DNA from 4 places in the Mesorhizobium sp. M0145 genome. Region 3 is predicted to be linked to each of the others. Evidence: predicted binding sites of a transcription regulator. Region 3 holds the regulator's gene; each other region holds the start of a gene.
The links. Region 3 encodes LexA, which represses DNA repair genes until DNA is damaged. Its sites were predicted from a motif close to TGTTCNNNNTGTGTTCNG; they were not measured.
Positions count from the first base shown of each region.

Region 1: the regulator LexA is predicted to act here: its motif matches at 1,837-1,854, upstream of NKJ28_RS14995 (YifB family Mg chelatase-like AAA ATPase).
Region 2: the regulator LexA is predicted to act here: its motif matches at 2,420-2,437, upstream of NKJ28_RS04235 (helicase-related protein).
Region 4: the regulator LexA is predicted to act here: its motif matches at 2,694-2,711, upstream of parE (DNA topoisomerase IV subunit B).

Region 1 covers NZ_JAMYTK010000008.1:155,845-160,256, forward strand. The annotation lists gene NKJ28_RS14995 (YifB family Mg chelatase-like AAA ATPase) at 214-1,743, opposite strand; gene gshB (glutathione synthase) at 1,907-2,848, opposite strand; gene NKJ28_RS15005 (GtrA family protein) at 3,067-3,441, opposite strand; gene NKJ28_RS15010 (glycosyltransferase) at 3,449-4,412, opposite strand, start outside.
Region 2 covers NZ_JAMYTK010000001.1:830,060-834,471, forward strand. The annotation lists gene NKJ28_RS04225 (acetyl-CoA C-acetyltransferase) at 1-1,039, shown strand, start outside; gene phbB (acetoacetyl-CoA reductase) at 1,148-1,873, shown strand; gene NKJ28_RS04235 (helicase-related protein) at 2,605-4,412, shown strand, end outside.
Region 3 covers NZ_JAMYTK010000013.1:159,500-163,911, forward strand. The annotation lists gene NKJ28_RS19805 (hormone-sensitive lipase) at 1-425, opposite strand, end outside; gene kynU (kynureninase) at 521-1,768, opposite strand; gene lexA (transcriptional repressor LexA) at 2,217-2,951, shown strand; gene NKJ28_RS19820 (ComEC/Rec2 family competence protein) at 2,945-4,412, opposite strand, start outside.
Region 4 covers NZ_JAMYTK010000005.1:10,772-15,183, reverse strand. The annotation lists gene NKJ28_RS10695 (FUSC family protein) at 1-529, opposite strand, end outside; gene parE (DNA topoisomerase IV subunit B) at 572-2,623, opposite strand; gene NKJ28_RS10685 (GGDEF domain-containing protein) at 2,897-4,066, shown strand; gene gcvP (aminomethyl-transferring glycine dehydrogenase) at 4,139-4,412, opposite strand, start outside.

The DNA.
Region 1 (4,412 bases), on a different contig from region 3:
CCTTGAGGGGAGGGTGGCCCGAAGGGCCGGGAGGGGTCCTGCAAGAATTGCGCCGACTCCCATTCCAGCGACAAGAACGGGATTGTCTTGGCGACCAATACTCGGTGCCATCTTGATCTGCGCATATCGTGCAGACGTTAAAGGCAGAGCACGTCGCCGGCAACCCCACCCGGCCGCTTCGCGGCCACCCTCCCCCCAAGGGGGAGGGGAACGTCACGCCGCCTGCGCCATCCGCTCCGAGCTCATGCGGTAGGAAATCGCCTCGGCCAGATGGATGCGGCCGACTGTTTCGCTTGCCTCGAGGTCGGCCAGCGTCCGCGCCACCTTCAAGACGCGGTGATAGGCTCGTGCGGAAAAGCCGAGCTTTTCGCTGGCATCCCTGAGCAGCGACAGGCCGGCGGCATCGGGCATGGCGATCTCCTCGATGACTGACGGCGAGCAATGGGCGTTGGTGGTGGCGGTCGCGCCGAGCCGCTCGAAGCGCTCGCGCTGGATCGTACGGGCGCGGGCAACACGTAGTGCGACGGCGGCACTTTTCTCCGCCCGGTCCGGCCGGATCAGATCGCTGGCCGAGACCGCCGGCACCTCGATCCTGAGATCGATACGGTCGAGCAGCGGGCCGGAAATGCGCGCCTGGTAGTCGGTGCGGCAGCGGTCGCCGCGCAGGCAGCGATAGCCGGGCTCGCCGGCCATGCCGCAGCGGCACGGGTTCATCGCCGCGACCAGCTGGATACGTGCCGGATAAGTAACGCGGTGGTTGGCGCGCGCGATCATGCAGTCGCCGGTCTCGAGCGGCTGGCGCAGTGCATCGAGCGCCTGCGGCGAGAATTCGGGAAACTCGTCGAGGAACAGCACGCCGTGATGGGCAAGCGAGGCCTCGCCCGGCCGCACGCGCAGACCGCCGCCGACCATCGCCGCCATCGAGGCCGAATGGTGTGGTGCACGGAACGGCCGCCGGTCGGTCAGCTTGCCTTCGCCGAGTTCGCCGGCCACCGAGGCGATCATCGAGACTTCGAGCAATTCCCTGGGCGCCAGCGGCGGCAGGATCGACGGCAGCCGCTGCGCCAGCATCGACTTTCCCGATCCCGGCGGCCCGACCATCAGAAGATTGTGGCCGCCGGCTGCCGCCACCTCCAGCGCCCGCTTGGCGGTCTCCTGGCCCTTGATGTCGGCAAGGTCGGGCAGGTCGCGCGCCGAGGCATGGATGCCGGCTTCCGGCCGCGACAGAACCTGCGTGCCGCGAAAATGATTGGCGATGGCGATCAGGCTGCGCGGCGCCAATATGTCGAAATCCTTGCCGGCCCAGGCCGCTTCCGGCCCGCAGGCGAACGGGCAGATCAGGCCCTTGCCTTCGGCATTGGCGCCGATCGCCGCCGGCAGCGCGCCGGCCACCGCGGCGATGGTGCCGTCGAGCGACAATTCGCCAAGCACGACATAGCCGGCCAGCATGTCGCCCGGAATGGCGCCGAGCGCTGCCATCAGCCCGAGCGCGATCGGCAAATCGTAGTGGCTGCCTTCCTTGGGCAGGTCGGCGGGTGCCAGATTGACGGTGACCTTCTTCGACGGCATCGACAGGCCGGATGCATGAAGTGCAGCCTGCACCCGCTCGCGGCTTTCGGCTACAGCCTTGTCGGCCAGCCCGACGATGTGCATGTTGACCTTGCCCGGCGCGATCATCACCTGCACGTCGACCGGCACGGCCTCGATGCCCTGGAAAGCAACCGTGCGAACCCGCGCCACCATGTCTTCACCCCGGATGCAGGCTTTTGCCCCAAGCCTTTGCGATCATGCCGCGAACGGCGTCACCCGAGACAACCACAGATTTCCGGCGAAGGCAAGAACATTTGGGGAACAGCTGAGCGCCACGGCTGCAATGGTTTGCAACGCGGCCGCTCGCGAAGCGAGGCTAGTTGCGCTTCTCCTCCACGGCATCCCAGAACAGGCTGGCGATGTCGGCGCCGCCGAAGCGCTGCACTTCGCGTATGCCGGTCGGTGAGGTCACGTTGATCTCGGTCATGTAGTCGCCGATGACGTCGATGCCGACAAGGATGAAGCCGCGCTGCTTCAGCGCGGGGCCGATGCGGGCGCAGATCTCGCGTTCGCGCGCCGTCAGCTCGGTTTTTTCGGCGCGGCCGCCGACATGCATGTTGGAGCGCGAATCGTGCTCGGCCGGCACGCGGTTGATGGCGCCGACAGGCTCGCCGTCAATCAGGATGATGCGCTTGTCGCCGGCCCGCACCTCCTTGAGGTAGCGCTGCACGATGTAGGGTTCGCGGAACAACTGGCCGAACATTTCGAGCAGCGAGGCGAGGTTGCGGTCGGCCTCGTGCAGGTGGAAGATGCCTGCGCCGCCATTGCCGTAGAGCGGTTTGACGATGATATCGCCGAACTCCTTGCGGAAGGCTGCGACCTCGAGCGGGTCCTTGGTGATCAGCGTGTCCGGCATCAGGTCGGGAAATTCAGTGACGAAGATCTTTTCCGGGCTGTTGCGCACCCAGGCAGGGTCGTTGACCACCAGCGTCTTCGGATGGATGCGCTCGAGGATATGCGTGGTGGTGATGTAGTTCATGTCGAAGGGCGGATCCTGCCGCAAAAGGATGACGTCCATCTCCGAAAGATCGGTGCGGACTTCTTCGCCCAGCGAATAATGATTGCCCTTCTCGTCGCGAACCTGCATCGCCTCGATACGGGCAAACACCTTGCCGTCGCGCAGCGACAGCCGGTCGGGCGTGTAGTGGAACAGCCGGTGGCCGCGCCGCTGCGCTTCCAGCGACAGCGCAAACGACGTGTCGCCGGCTACCGACACGCTGGAGATGTGGTCCATCTGGACGGCGACTTTCAGGGGCATGGCAGCTCTCCGGCGCACTTGGAGCGATCCACTTGGACGCACAAAGTACGCTCCAACATTTTTTGAATCCATGCATCGTGCTTTCCGAAAATCGATTCCGATTTTTCGGGCCGATGCATCGACGACAGCGATATAAGGAAATCGGCGGCCTCTGCCAATCGGCCAAGGTCATGATGAGGCTGCGCTTCGCTTGGCGCAGATCCCAACGCGATGTGCCTTCAGCGGTCGAAGACCAGCTTGGAATAGCCGAGGAAGGACAGCGCCATGGCGACCAGCGAGGCGACCGCAAGGGCTATGAGCGGCGACACCATCGGCAGCGCGAACAGCATGGCGCAATAGACGAGATAATTGACGAGGCTGGTGGCAATGCCGACGCCGCCATAGCGTGCGCCCTCTTGCGCGACGCCGCGGCTGGAAGGCGAGAAGGTCAGATGGCGGTTGATCAGCCAGGTGACGGACAGGGCAAAACCGATCGAGATGATGCGGGCCGCCAAGGGCCCAAGCGGCGTTGTCGCCAGCACCAGCCAAAGCGCACCCGCGTCGGCGACGAAGCCGATGCCGCCGGCGACAATGAAGCGGGCGAGGCGTCCCATTTAGGCTCTAGGCCGCCCGCGGCGTCTTGCGCGGTCCGGCCTTCAAAGTCGCGAGCGCGCTTGCACGTTCGCGCTCGACGCGACCGGAAGGCATCGACAGATAGAAGATGCGCTTCTGCTCGGCGCGGCCGCGCGACACCGAATCGAGGATCACCCCGGTCACCGCCGCCAGCATCGACAGCAGCAGCAGCCCGACCGACAGAACCCAGGTCGGCATGCGCGGCACAAGCCCGGTTTCGGCGAACTCGATCAGCACCGGCGCCATCAGAAACAGGCTTGATGCCAGGAAGAACACCGAAAAAGCGCCGAAGAAACGCAGCGGCTGCGTCTCCTTCATCAGCATGGCGAACATCCACAGGATCTTCGCGCCGTCGCGAAAGGTCGATAGCTTCGACGAGGAGCCTTCCGGCCGGCGGCCATAGTCGAGTCCGATCTCGCTGACCGGCAATTTGAGCTGCGAGGCGTGCACCGACATTTCGGTCTCGATCTCGAAACCGCCGGAAACGGCGGGAAAACTCTTGACGAAGCGCCTGGTGAAGGCGCGGTAACCCGAGAAGATATCGGTAAAGTCCGAGCCGAACAAACGTTTGTAGAGGCTGTTGAAGATGCGGTTGCCGAAGGCGTGGCCTGTCCTGCCGGCGTCGTTGGCGACGCCGCGCCTGGTGCCCACCACCATGTCGGAGCGCTCGGTCAGCAGCGTGTTGATCAGTTGCGGCGCGTCCTCCGGCGCATAGGTGCCGTCGCCGTCGGCCATCAGGTAGATGTCAGCCTCGATGTCGGCGAACATGCGGCGTACGACATTGCCTTTGCCCTGGCGCGGCTCGCGCACCACGATGGCGCCGGCGGCGCGGGCTCGGAGCGCCGTCAGATCGCGCGAATTGTTGTCGTAGACATAGATCGCGGCGGCAGGCAGCGTTTCGCGAAAGCGCCGCACCACTTCGCCGATCGTCAGCTCCTCATTGTAGCAAGGC
Region 2 (4,412 bases), on a different contig from region 3:
GGTGGACGAGGTCATCCTCGGCCAGATCCTGACCGCGGCTCAAGGACAGAACCCGGCGCGGCAGGCGGCTATGGCCGCCGGCGTGCCGCAGGAGGCGACCTCCTGGGGCCTGAACCAGCTCTGCGGCTCCGGCTTGCGCGCCATCGCGCTCGGCATGCAGCAGATCGCCCAGGGCGATGCAAAAATCATCGTTGCCGGCGGCCAGGAATCGATGTCAATGGCTCCGCATGCGCAACATCTGCGCGGTGGCGTCAAGATGGGCGATTTCAAGCTGATCGACACCATGATCAAGGACGGCCTGACCGATGCCTTCTATGGCTATCATATGGGCAACACCGCTGAGAACGTCGCCCGCCAGTTCCAGATCACCCGCGACGACCAGGACCAGTTCGCACTGGCTTCCCAGAACAAGGCCGAGGCCGCGCAGAAAGCCGGGAAATTCAAGGACGAGATCGTTGCCTTTACAGTCAAGGGCAGGAAGGGCGACACCGTAGTCGACCAGGATGAATACATCCGCCACGGCGCGACAATCGATGCCATGACCAAGCTCAAGCCCGCCTTCGACAAGGAAGGCACGGTGACTGCTGCCAATGCTTCCGGCATCAACGACGGTGCCGCCGCCGTGGTGCTGATGACCGAAGCGGAAGCCGCAAGGCGCGGCATCACACCGCTGGTGCGTATCGTTTCCTGGGCGACCGCCGGTGTCGACCCGCAGATCATGGGGACGGGACCGATCCCCTCCTCGCGCAAGGCGCTGGCCAAGGCCGGCTGGTCGGTCGGCGACCTCGATCTGGTCGAAGCCAACGAGGCCTTTGCCGCGCAGGCCTGCGCCGTCAACAAGGACATGGGCTGGGATCCGGCCATCGTCAACGTCAATGGCGGCGCCATCGCCATCGGCCATCCGGTCGGCGCCTCGGGCGCCCGCATCTTCAACACGCTGGCCTACGAGATGCGCCGCAGAAGTGCCAAGAAAGGCCTTGCCACGCTGTGCATCGGCGGCGGCATGGGTGTTGCCATGTGCGTGGAAGCAATGGGATGAATGGCAAATTGTGAATGGTGAATGGTGAATGGTGAATGGAAGATCGGAGGGCTTACGCAATAACCATTCCCCATTCCCCATTCACCATTCACTCTGGGAGGGAAACGCATGACAAAGGTTGCAATCGTCACAGGCGGGTCGCGCGGCATCGGCGCGGCGATATCGGTCGCCTTGAAAAGCGCCGGCTATTCGGTCGCCGCAAACTACGCCGGCAATGAAGAAGCAGCGGCAAAGTTCAAGGCCGCGACCGGCATCCCGGTCTATAAATGGTCCGTCGCCGACTACGAGGCCTGCGCCGCCGGCATCAAACAGATCGAAGCCGATCTCGGTCCCGTCTCGGTGCTGGTCAACAATGCCGGCATCACTCGCGACGCGATGTTCCACAAGATGACGCGCGAGCAATGGAAAGAGGTACTCGACACCAACCTTTCCGGCGTCTTCAACATGACGCATCCATTGTGGGGCGGCATGCGCGACCGCAAGTTCGGTCGCATCATCACCATCTCCTCGATCAACGGCCAGAAAGGCCAGGTCGGCCAGGTCAATTATTCGGCCTCGAAGGCCGGCGATATCGGCTTCACCAAGGCACTGGCCCAGGAAGGCGCGCGCGCCGGCATCACCGTCAACGTCATTTGCCCCGGCTACATCGCCACCGAGATGGTCAAGGCAATGGACGAGAAGGTCCTCAACGAGCGCGTCATCCCGCACATCCCGGTCGGCCGTCTCGGCGAGCCGGAGGAGATCGCGCGCTGCGTCGTCTTCCTCGCTTCCGACGATGCCGGTTTCATCACCGGCTCGACCATATCAGCCAATGGCGGCCAGTACATCGCCTGATCGTTTATCTTTACGTTGAGACAGATACGCGCTTGGACGAACGGGCCTGCAAAACGGCTCGTTTCTATAGCGGTCTTCCCGTTGCAAGATCTCGATGCGGCACGCTGCCCCAATCCGGCACGCAAAGGTTAACGGCCGCTGCGCAGCCTATGCAAAAACCGCCCGGCAGCCTGTGGATTCTCGGTGGAAAAGCTGTTCACAACACAACATGCAGCGGTGAACAAACCAAGAAACTTCGGCTATCTCTGATTCGTCGCCGATTCGTTCCGGCTTTGAGCGGAACGTTAACGGCGAGAGCTGAAAACACCCTCGAAATGATTGAAGCGCGTTAGGAAACATCAATAATTTCATAATGTTGTGCGAAGCAGATTGGCCAGCCACGACCATTCACCGGCAAAGGTTAACCGCAGTGCTCGCTTGGATGCCACTTGCATAAATCGGGCCAGTTTCCGTGATTCAGCATGTGGTGAGGTACGCCGACAGAAAACCCAGATGTAGCCGTGAACAAACCCTGAATCAGCGCGAGTCAGTGATTCGTCGCTGATTCGTTCCAGACTCGTTCCAACTGTTAATCGGGAACAGATTTTCTGGCTTCGAACCAACCAATCGGCCTGCCCTCGGCATATTCCGCTTTCGCTTCGCGCCCGAAATCCCTATGTGTCGCCTGTCATACGCGGCCAATATGGGCGCGCTCCCGACAATGCGAGGCAGAGAGCCTTATTTCCAGGCCGATGAACATCTATCCGAAACACACTGAACCGCTGATCCTGTCGGGTCGAGACGTGACGGCCGTGCTCGGCCCGACCAATACCGGCAAGACCCATCTCGCGATCGAGCGCATGGTGGCGCACGAAAGCGGCGTCATCGGCCTGCCGCTCAGGCTGCTTGCCCGCGAGGTCTATACGCGCGTCTGCGAGAAGGTCGGCGCCCATAAGGTGGCGCTCATCACCGGCGAGGAAAAGATCCAGCCGGCGGGCGCGAAATACTCGGTCTGCACCGTGGAAGCGATGCCGCGCGAGACCGACGCCGCCTTCGTTGCCATCGACGAGGTCCAGCTCGCCGGCGATCTCGAACGCGGACACATCTTCACCGATCGCATCCTGCATCTGCGCGGCCGCCAGGAGACGCTGCTGCTCGGCGCCGCCACCATGCACGGCATTCTGCAGCGCCTGCTGCGGGGCGTGTCGGTAGTGACGCGACCACGCCTGTCGCATCTTGCCTATGTCGGCTCGAAGAAGCTGACCCGCCTGCCGCGGCGCACCGCGATCGTCGCCTTCTCGGCCGACGAGGTCTATGCCATCGCCGAGCTGATCCGCCGCCAGCAGGGCGGTGCCGCCGTCGTGCTCGGCGCACTCAGCCCGCGCACCCGCAACGCCCAGGTGGCGCTGTTCCAGTCGGGCGACGTCGACTACCTCGTCGCCACCGACGCCATCGGCATGGGCCTCAACCTCGACCTCGACCACGTTGCCTTCGCCCAGAATCGCAAATTCGACGGTTACCAGTACCGCAACCTGACGGCGGCCGAGCTCGGCCAGATTGCCGGCCGCGCCGGCCGGCATCTGCGCGACGGCACCTTCGGCGTCACCGGCCAGGTCGATCCGCTGGATGATGAACTGGTCAACAAGATCGAGGCGCATGATTTCGATCCGGTGAAAGTGCTGCAGTGGCGTACCGCGCATTTCGATTTCGCCAGCCTCGATGCGCTGAAGCGCTCGATTGAGACCAACGCCCCGGTCGAAGGCCTGACGCGCGCGCTGCCGGCAGTAGACGCGCAGGCGCTCGAGCATCTGTCGCGCGACGAGGACGTCCGGGCACTCACCACCGATGCCAGACGCGTGGCGCTGCTGTGGGAAGCCTGCGCGCTGCCCGACTACAGGAAGATCGCGCCGGCCCAGCACGCCGACTTGATCGCCTCCATCTACATGGACCTTGCCAGGCACGGCCATGTCGACGAGAACTACATGGCCGAGCAGGTGCGCCGTGCCGACACCACTGAAGGCGACATCGACACGCTGTCGCACAGGATTGCCCAGATCCGCACATGGACCTTCGTCTCCAACCGGCCCGGCTGGCTGGCCGATCGGGCACACTGGCAGGAAAAGACGCGCGAAATCGAAGACAGATTGTCGGATGCGCTGCATGAGCGGTTGACGAAACGTTTTGTAGACCGCAGGACTTCCGTCCTCATGCGGCGCCTTAGAGAAAACACGATGCCTGAAGCCGAAATCAGCCCAACCGGAACCGTCCTCGTCGAAGGCCATCACGTCGGCGAGTTGCAGGGTTTCCGCTTCACCGCCGACCAGAGCGCCGGCGGCGAGGATGCCAAGGCGGTGCGGGCGGCGGCGCAGAAGGCGCTTGCCGCCGAGTTCGAAGCGCGGGCCGAGCGTTTCGGCGCCTCTGCCAATGGCGACATTGCGCTGGGTTCGGATGGCACGCTGCGCTGGATCGGCGCCCCGATCGGCACGTTGGTTGCCGGCGAAGACGCTTTGAAGCCGCGTCTCGTTCTGCTCGCCGACGAGCAACTCACCGGCCCGGCACG
Region 3 (4,412 bases):
CCGGTCAGCATCAGCGGCCCTGGGACCATCGCCGCCGCCTTGCCGATCGCCGCGCCGACTTCCTTGACGATGCCGCCAATGCGTATCTGCGGACAGAGCGTGTAGGACGGCATCGCCACCGCATAGCCGCGATCAACAGGGCCAGCGGCAAGATGCGACCAGAAATTCTTGTCGAATGCCATCCAGTAGCCGCCATGAACGAACACCACGAGTCCCTTGGGCTTGATGGCCGGCAGGAAAAGATCGAGCCGGTTGCGTGGGTTGTCGCCATAGGCCATGTCGAGCCGCGCCCTGCCCTCGGTCGAAAGCACGTCGCGGAAAACCCGCGCGGGCTCGATCCAGGCTGCCGGCCAGCGATCGCTGCCGGCTATGTTGGCGCCGTTGGCATAAGCGTTGTCCCAATCGGCAATGTGACGTTCGAACACCCTGCGCCTCCCTGGCAATATGGCCTTGCAACGTAGCCGTGAGCATCGCGCGGCGCGTCGTCGCCAGCCTCACGATTCCAGCTCTCGCATCAATCTCAAGTGACAGCTGCTTTGATGGCGAAGCGCGCATCCTTCCACGCACCGGTGCGCAGGATGTCCTCAAGCAATTTGACGGCCTGCCAGACATCGGCATAGCCGACATAGAGCGGGGTGAAGCCGAAGCGCATGGTCGATGGCGCGCGAAAATCGCCGATCACGCCACGTTCGATCAGCGCGCGCATGACCTGGTAGCCATGCTCATGCATGAATGAGATCTGGCTGCCGCGTTTTTCCCCATCGCGCGTGCTTTCGAGCGTGAGCCCGTAAGTGCCGCACTTTGCCTCGACAAGCTCGATGAACAGATCCGCCAGCGCGATGCTCTTCTTGCGCACCGCCGTCATGTCGACATCGTTCCAGATGTCGAGCGCGCCCTTCAGCGTGCGCATCGACAGGACCGGCTGCGTGCCGCACAGAAACCGGCGGATGCCGGTGCCGGCCGCATAGCCTGGCTCGAAGGCGAAGGGCCGTGCATGGCCCCACCAGCCGGTGAGCGGCTGCTGGATGTCGGAAAGATGCCGCTCAGCCGCATAGATGAAGGCAGGCGCGCCCGGGCCGCCATTCAGATATTTGTAGGTGCAGCCAACGGCAAAATCGGCGTTTGCCTTGTCGAGCTCGACTGGCATCGCGCCGGCGGTGTGGCAGAGATCCCAGACGATCATCGCCCCGGCTTCCTGAGCCCTGCGCGTCAGCGCCGGCATGTCGCGCAGTTCGCCCGACTTGTAGTTGACGTGGTTGACCAGCACCACGGCGGTGCGTTCGTCGATCAGCTCTTCGACGGTCGGCGCGTCGACCCCCGAGAGGCGCAGCAGCGTATCTTTTCGCGTCGAAACCACACCCTCAGCTATGTAGAGGTCCGTCGGAAAACTATCGCCCTCGGCGACGATGACCTGCCGCTCCGGTCGCATTGCCATGGCGGCGTGCAGCAGCTTGTAGATGTTGACCGATGTCGTGTCGCAGACCACTGTCTGGCCGGCCGCGGCACCGATCAGGCGCCCGAGCTGGTCGCCAAGTTCAAGCGGCATGTTGAACCAGCCGGCCGTGTTCCATGCGCGGATGAGATCATGCGACCATTCTTCGGTCGCGGCCTTGTGCAGTTCATCGAAAGCGGCACGTGAAGCAGCTCCTAGCGAATTGCCGTCGAGATAGATCACTCCTTGCGGCAACACAAAGCGGTCGCGCATTGCGCGCAGCGGATCCGCGGCATCCATCGCCTTTATGGCCGCGAGATCGGGAATTCCTGTCATGATTTGTCTGCTCCCCCAAGATCCAACGCAACGCCGGACACGCATCGACTGTTCTTCCATTACCTGGTTATGCGCAGCAAGGCTCCACCGGCGAGAAGCAGCCTGACCAGGCGGTGGAAACCGGGACTTAACCGCGAGGTTGGCGTTTTGAGTTCGTTTCGTTCACGGTGCATTGACCAAACCGCACAGTCGATAGGGGTTCACTTCCGTGCCCTTTGCCGACCGACGGCCGATGCCAGTGCCGCCTTCTAGGAGGCCAGAAGGGCGCAAACGAAAGCAGAATCAAGGCGATGAGGCTCGCGGCGGTGAAAATGCGGTACGCCGGTAGGGGACGTCGTTTGTTTCCCAAGCCTTAACGCATTCATTAAACTTTAAACAGTTGCGGAACACAACTGGAACAGATAGTGTTTGTTCTGGGTTTGTTTTTCTGATTCTGTTGGGGGTCGCTATGCTGACACGCAAACAACACGAACTGCTTATGTTCATCCACGAAAGATTGAAGGAAAGCGGTATTCCGCCCTCCTTCGACGAGATGAAGGAGGCGCTCGACCTGGCTTCCAAATCGGGAATCCATCGGCTGATTACGGCGCTGGAGGAGCGCGGCTTCATTCGCCGTTTGCCCAACCGGGCCCGTGCGCTGGAGGTGCTGCGCCTGCCTGACTCGATCGCCCCCGGCCTCAATGCGGCACGCAAGTTCTCGCCGAGTGTCATCCAGGGTAGTCTTGGGCAAGGCGCCCCTCGGCAGGGCAAGCCGACATCGTCGCGCGTCCCTGCAGCCGGCAATGACGACGATGTCGTCGCCGCCGTTTCGATCCCGGTGATGGGCCGCATCGCCGCCGGTGTGCCGATCGACGCCATCCAGCACCAGACGCATTCGATTTCGGTGCCGCCGGATATGATCATGGGCGGCGAGCATTATGCGCTCGAGGTCAAAGGCGATTCGATGATCGAGGCCGGCATTTTCGACGGCGACACGGTGATCATCCGCAATGCCGATACGGCGAGCCCCGGTGAGATCGTGGTGGCACTGGTCGACGAGGAGGAAGCGACGCTGAAGCGGTTCCGCCGCAAGGGCGCCTCGATCGCCCTGGAAGCCGCCAATCCGGCCTACGAGACGCGCATCTTCGGACCAGACAGGGTCAAGGTGCAGGGCAAGCTCGTCGGACTGATCCGCCGCTACTGAGCTCCGCCCTTGGCACCGGCTTTGGGGTTGTCGGCCCTGCGGTATGGCGGCAGGCCCCGTGCCGCGCGTGAAAATTTCCGCTGCACGTGCCAGGGCCGGTATGATTTTTCGACCGCGAAACGGATTTCGGCGCGCGTTGCCGCTTGTGGATCGAAGTAGACGGCGGCACTTCCCGCGTGCGCCAGTTGCCGTTTGGTGACGACGAGGACCAGCCGGTCGTAGTAGCAGGGGTTATGGGCGGTGGCGTCGTCGATGACGATCAAGCTGGCAAAGGCGCAGGCTGGCCGCGCAGTATCGCGGTCCTTGGCTTGCGCGATGATCGCGCCGGATGGATGTCTGGCAAGGCAGAGGCCGTCCGTGCAAATGAACGGCATGCCCGGCGGTAGGTCGGCCGGATCGGCAATGTCGAATTGCGGGTCGTTCTTTCCAGGTGTTTCCGGCGCGACGATAGCCTCTGATGTGAGCGCGCGTTTCCAGTTGTCGATGGTGAACTCATTCGGGCGTGCCCGGTTGACCGCGAGTTCACCGCTGCCGATCGGCAGCGCGACCAGCCGTGCGTCCTCCGAGACCAATACGTCGGGTATGCGTGTCTGCGTTGTCGTCAGCAAGCCGGCGAGCGCAAAAGGAAGTGCCGCCAGCCGCAACCAGGTCGTCGCCATGCTGGCAATGACGAGGGCGATCGTCACCAGAAGGACGGATCTCAGCGAAATCAGCCCGACCGCATCGATCGGCGAGCGCTCCGATATCCACCCGGACAGGGCGATCATCGCCGTCAGCCCCTTGCCCATGACATAGAGGAAAGGGCCATCCGCACCGAACGGCATCGCCAGCGCGCTGAGAACGGCGAAGGGCATGACGACCAGTGAGACGATGGGCATGATGGCCAGATTGGCGAACAGGCTGAGCGGCGCCACGCGCTGGAAATGCCATATGGCGAAAAGCGCCGTGGCGCTCCCTGCAATGATCGAGGTCATCGCCAGACCGCACATGCCCAGCAGGACCTTTCGAGTGGCAAAGCGTAGCGGCGACAGCCGCGGCGGCGGCGTGGTGGCCCTGCCGGCGCGGTAATCGGACCAGCCTGCATAGGCGCCGACAAGGGCCGCCGTCGCGGCGAAGGACATCTGGAAACTCGGACCGACCACCTCGTGCGGCGACACCAGGATGACCGCGATGGCCGAGATCGCCAGGTTGCGCATGGTGAGCGCGGCCCGGTCGAACAGCACGGCGATAAGCATCACCGCCAGCATGATGAAGCTGCGTTCGGCCGCCACGACAATGCCGGAAAAGACGAGGTAGGCCGCAATCGAAAAAAGCGCGGCGGCCGCGGCATATTTCTTGACCGGCCGTCGCGATGAGAAATCGGGAAACAGCGCAAAGGCACCCCGCAGCAGCGCCATGATGGTGCCGGCGACCAACGCCATATGCAGCCCCGAGATGGAGATGATGTGGTAGATGCCGGTG
Region 4 (4,412 bases), on a different contig from region 3:
CCAGTTTCGGCAGGATCAGCCGGCTGGTCAGCGCAGCGCAGACGATACCAAGCACGATTTCCGCGCAGCGCGCCACGGCGAGATCGATGACGAGGTGCGGCTGGCCGAAAGCCGGCAGGCCGATGATCATCGCGGTGTAGCCGGCAAGCGCCGCGCCATAGGCTTCCGGATTGCGTAGCAGCGACGACACCAGCGAGCAGATGCCGATCCAGCCGGCAAGAACTGCAACCAGCAACCACGGGTTGGCATCGAAAACAGTGGTAATGCCGATCGCCGCCAGCGCGCCGGCAAGCGTGCCGAGGAGACGATAAAACCCCTTCGCCAGCACCATGCCGGCGACCGGCTGTGCGACGATGAACACCGTCATCATCGCCCATTGCGGGTGGTCGAGCTTCAGCGCATAGGCGGCCAAAATCGCGATGAGGCCGGCCGAAACGGTGCGCAGGGCAAAGATCCAGTCCGAGCGCGTCGGCCGCGTCAGGCCAGCGATCCGCGTGCCGATATCGTCCTTCAGCCGCGCCCAGGTCAAGTGCTCGTCTCCAGCTCAGAAGGCCAAGCTAGCGGCGGGAGCTCAGATATCCAGCACTTCCGTCTCGGCGAATTCCGCGCGTTCCTGGATGAACCGGAAACGGGCCTCGGGCTTGGTCCCCATCAATGCGTCGACCGCATCCTTGGTCGCCGCCTCGGCATCGATAACGTCGACCCTGAGCAGCGTGCGCTTTTTCGGGTCCATGGTGGTTTCCTTGAGCTGGGCGGCCATCATTTCGCCCAGCCCCTTGAAGCGGCCGATTTCGATCTTGCCGCGCCCGGTGAATTCGGTGCGCAGGAGTTCGTCCTTGTGCGCGTCGTTGCGGGCATAGGCGACCTTGCCGCCTTGCCGGATCGAATAAAGCGGCGGCACCGCCAGATAGAGATGGCCGCCGCGGACCAGGCTTGGCATCTCCTGGTAGAAAAAGGTGATCAGCAGCGAGGCGATATGGGCGCCGTCGACGTCGGCATCGGTCATGATGATGACCCGGTCGTAACGCAGGTCCTCGTCGCGGTATCTCGAGCGCGTGCCGCAGCCAAGCGCCTGGATGAGGTCGGATATCTGCTGGTTGGCGGCAAGCTTGTCGTTGCCGGCGCTGGCGACGTTGAGGATCTTGCCGCGCAGGGGCAGCACCGCCTGGCTGGCGCGGTCGCGCGCCTGCTTTGCCGAACCGCCGGCCGAATCGCCCTCGACGATGAACAGCTCGGCACCGGCGGCGGCATTCTGCGTGCAGTCGGCGAGCTTGCCGGGCAGGCGCAGCTTGCGCACCGCACTCTTGCGCGACACTTCCTTTTCCTGGCGGCGGCGCACCCGCTCGTCGGCGCGCGCGATCACCCATTCGAGCAGTTTCGAAGCCTCCTGCGGATTGTCGGCCAGCCAGTGGTCGAACGGGTCGCGGATGGCGCTTTCGACGATGCGGATCGCCTCGATCGTCGCCAGCCTGTCCTTGGTCTGGCCGACGAATTCCGGTTCGCGGATGAACACCGACAGCATGCCCGCCGCCGAGATCATCACATCCTCGGAAGTGACGATCGAGGCGCGCTTGTTGCCGACCAGGTCGGCATAAGCGCGCAAGCCGCGCGTCAGGACGTTGCGGAAGCCGGCCTCATGCGTGCCGCCTTCGGCGGTCGGAATGGTGTTGCAATAGGAATTGATAAAACCGTCGCCGCCGAACCAGGTTACCGCCCATTCGAGCGAACCGTGGCCACCCTGCTTCTCGCTCTTACCGGCAAACATTTCACGGGTGACCTGGAATTCGTCGCCGAGCGAGGCTTTCAGATAATCCTTGAGGCCGCCCGGAAAATGGAATTCTGCCTTGGCCGGCGTCGTGTCCTTTTCCTTGATCAGCGACGGATCGCAGGTCCAGCGGATTTCGACACCGCCGAACAGATAGGCCTTTGACCGCGCCATGCGGTAGAGCCGCGCCGGCTCGAAAGCAGCACCCTTGCCGAAAATCTGCTCGTCTGGATGGAAGCGGATCTTCGTGCCGCGGCGGTTGTGCACCTCGCCGAGCTGCTCCAGGCCGGTCACCGGAACGCCTCGCGAGAAGCGCTGGCGATAGAGCTTGCGCCCAATCGCGACCTCGACCTCGAGATGGTCGGACAGCGCGTTGACCACGGAAACGCCGACACCGTGCAGGCCGCCGGACGTCTCGTAAACCTTGCTGTCGAACTTGCCGCCTGAATGCAGCGTCGTCATGATGAGTTCGAGCGCCGGCTTCTTGAATTTCGGGTGCGGATCGACCGGAATGCCGCGGCCGTTGTCGGTTACGGACAGGTATCCGTCGGCGGAAAGCTCGACATCGATGAAGGTCGCATGGCCGGCGACCGCCTCGTCCATCGAATTGTCGATGACCTCGGCGAACAGATGGTGCATCGCCTTGTCGTCGGTGCCGCCAATGTACATGCCCGGGCGGCGGCGCACCGGCTCCAGCCCCTCCAGCACTTCGATATCGGCGGCACTGTAGCTCTCGCTGGCGTCGCGGGGCGCCGGCCGCTTCGCCGCCTGCACCAGCGGGTCGGCCGGGCGCGCGGCGGCGCGAGCCGGTTGCGGCTGCTTGTCCAATTTGGCGAAAAGATCGTTATTGTCGTCCATGCCGGTCCTGGATTCCGATGCTGCGAATCACCACCCGATACTGCCACGCTTTTTGCGGGCAGGCGACGGAGGTTCCTGTTACGTTCGAGGATAGAGCCTCTTACTGCAAAACCATTCGACAACCAAGCGGCGGAAATGGGTCGAAGCCTGGAGCATCGACGCTTTGTAAACCCTGTCCGAAGGTTACGCCGCAAGATTGGCTGAAAAAACGGTATTTGCGGACTGTCGCTGACCTAGAATGCAGCGGAACCCTCAAGAGGCTGTCGCTTAAGCATGTTGGATTACAGTTCGCTCCTGCTCGCGGCGGCGCTGTCGGGCACGTGCCTTAGCATCACCATGTTTGCGATCTGGTTCACCGCGCCACAGGCACGCTTTGTGCTGACGGTGGCCTGCGGCATTCTCGTGCTCGTCGCACATGTCGTGTTGTTTTGGCATTACGCAAGAGATCCAAGCCCCTGGCTTTGCCAGATCGTGCTTGCGCTTCTCAGCCTCGGTTTCCTGATTATCTGCCTGTCGGCCATGCAATATCTCGGCATAGGCGACTACAGGCGCGCCATCTTGCCGACCTTGGTTGCGATGGCTGTTTGCACAGGCGCGACGTATCTCGGATTTGATGGTGTCGGCTTTATTGTCACCTACGCAACGGTAACGGCGCTGCTCTCGCTCATCGGAGCGATGTTCTGGATTGAGGGTGGTCACGATCGCCGGATATTGCTGGTCGTCTCGTTCCTGAGCGGCGTCTGTGCGCTGTCGTTCGGACTTTGCGGCGCGGTCCTGCTGGTCACGGGCCAATGGGTGCTGGGTGTTGCGCCCGACAATTGGGCCGAGCGGGTGAATTCCGTCGTGGCCGTCGCCTGCATGACCGGGCTCGGCGCATTGACGCTCTCCCTGCACCATTTGCAGGCGCAGATCGAATTGAAGGCCGAGACGATGACCGATCCATTGACCGGGCTGATGAATCGGCGGGCGTTGACGGCACTCTACGGCGAGCGGGTCTTCGGTCCGTTCATGTCCGTTGCCATGTTCGACCTTGACCATTTCAAGAGGACGAACGACGTATTTGGTCACCCGGTCGGCGACCAGGTTCTGTGCCGCTTTGCCGCCGTCATCAGGAAATACGCCCGGACCGGCGTCGACGCCTTCCGGTTGGGCGGCGAGGAATTCGTGCTCGTCATGTCGCGGATGACGGAAGAGAAGGCCTATGACATTGCGAGCAAGATCAGCGTCGCCTTCGGCACGGAAGTCGTGGCCACCCAACTCGGTCCGTTGCGAAGCACAGTCAGCGGCGGCATCGGCTTTGGCGGAACAAACGGCACCGGTCTCGACGATGTGCTGGCCGAAGCCGACGCAGCACTCTATGCGGCAAAGCGCGCCGGGCGAAATCGCGTCGTCGTCCGGGACCGGGCGAGCAAGGCCGACGGGCCGGCCTTGCGTTCTGCCTGATTGAGGTTTCTATCTTCTTGTTAGACCCATGATCTTGTCCGAAAACCGGATTCCACTTTTCGGGATCATGATCTATTCCGCCGCACCCAGATATTCCGACAGCGGCGGGCAGGAGCAGACAAGGTTGCGGTCGCCGGCGACATTGTCGATGCGTGACACCGGCGGCCAGTATTTTGCCGCCGTGTCGGCATCGCCGGCGGGGTAGGCCGCCTCCAGGCGCGAATAGGGATGGGTCCACTGGCCGGCCAACGCCTCGGCGGCGGTGTGCGGCGCATTGACTAGAGGATTGTCGCCCAACGGCCATTCGCCCTTCGCCACCTTGGCTGCCTCGCCGGCTATGGCGATC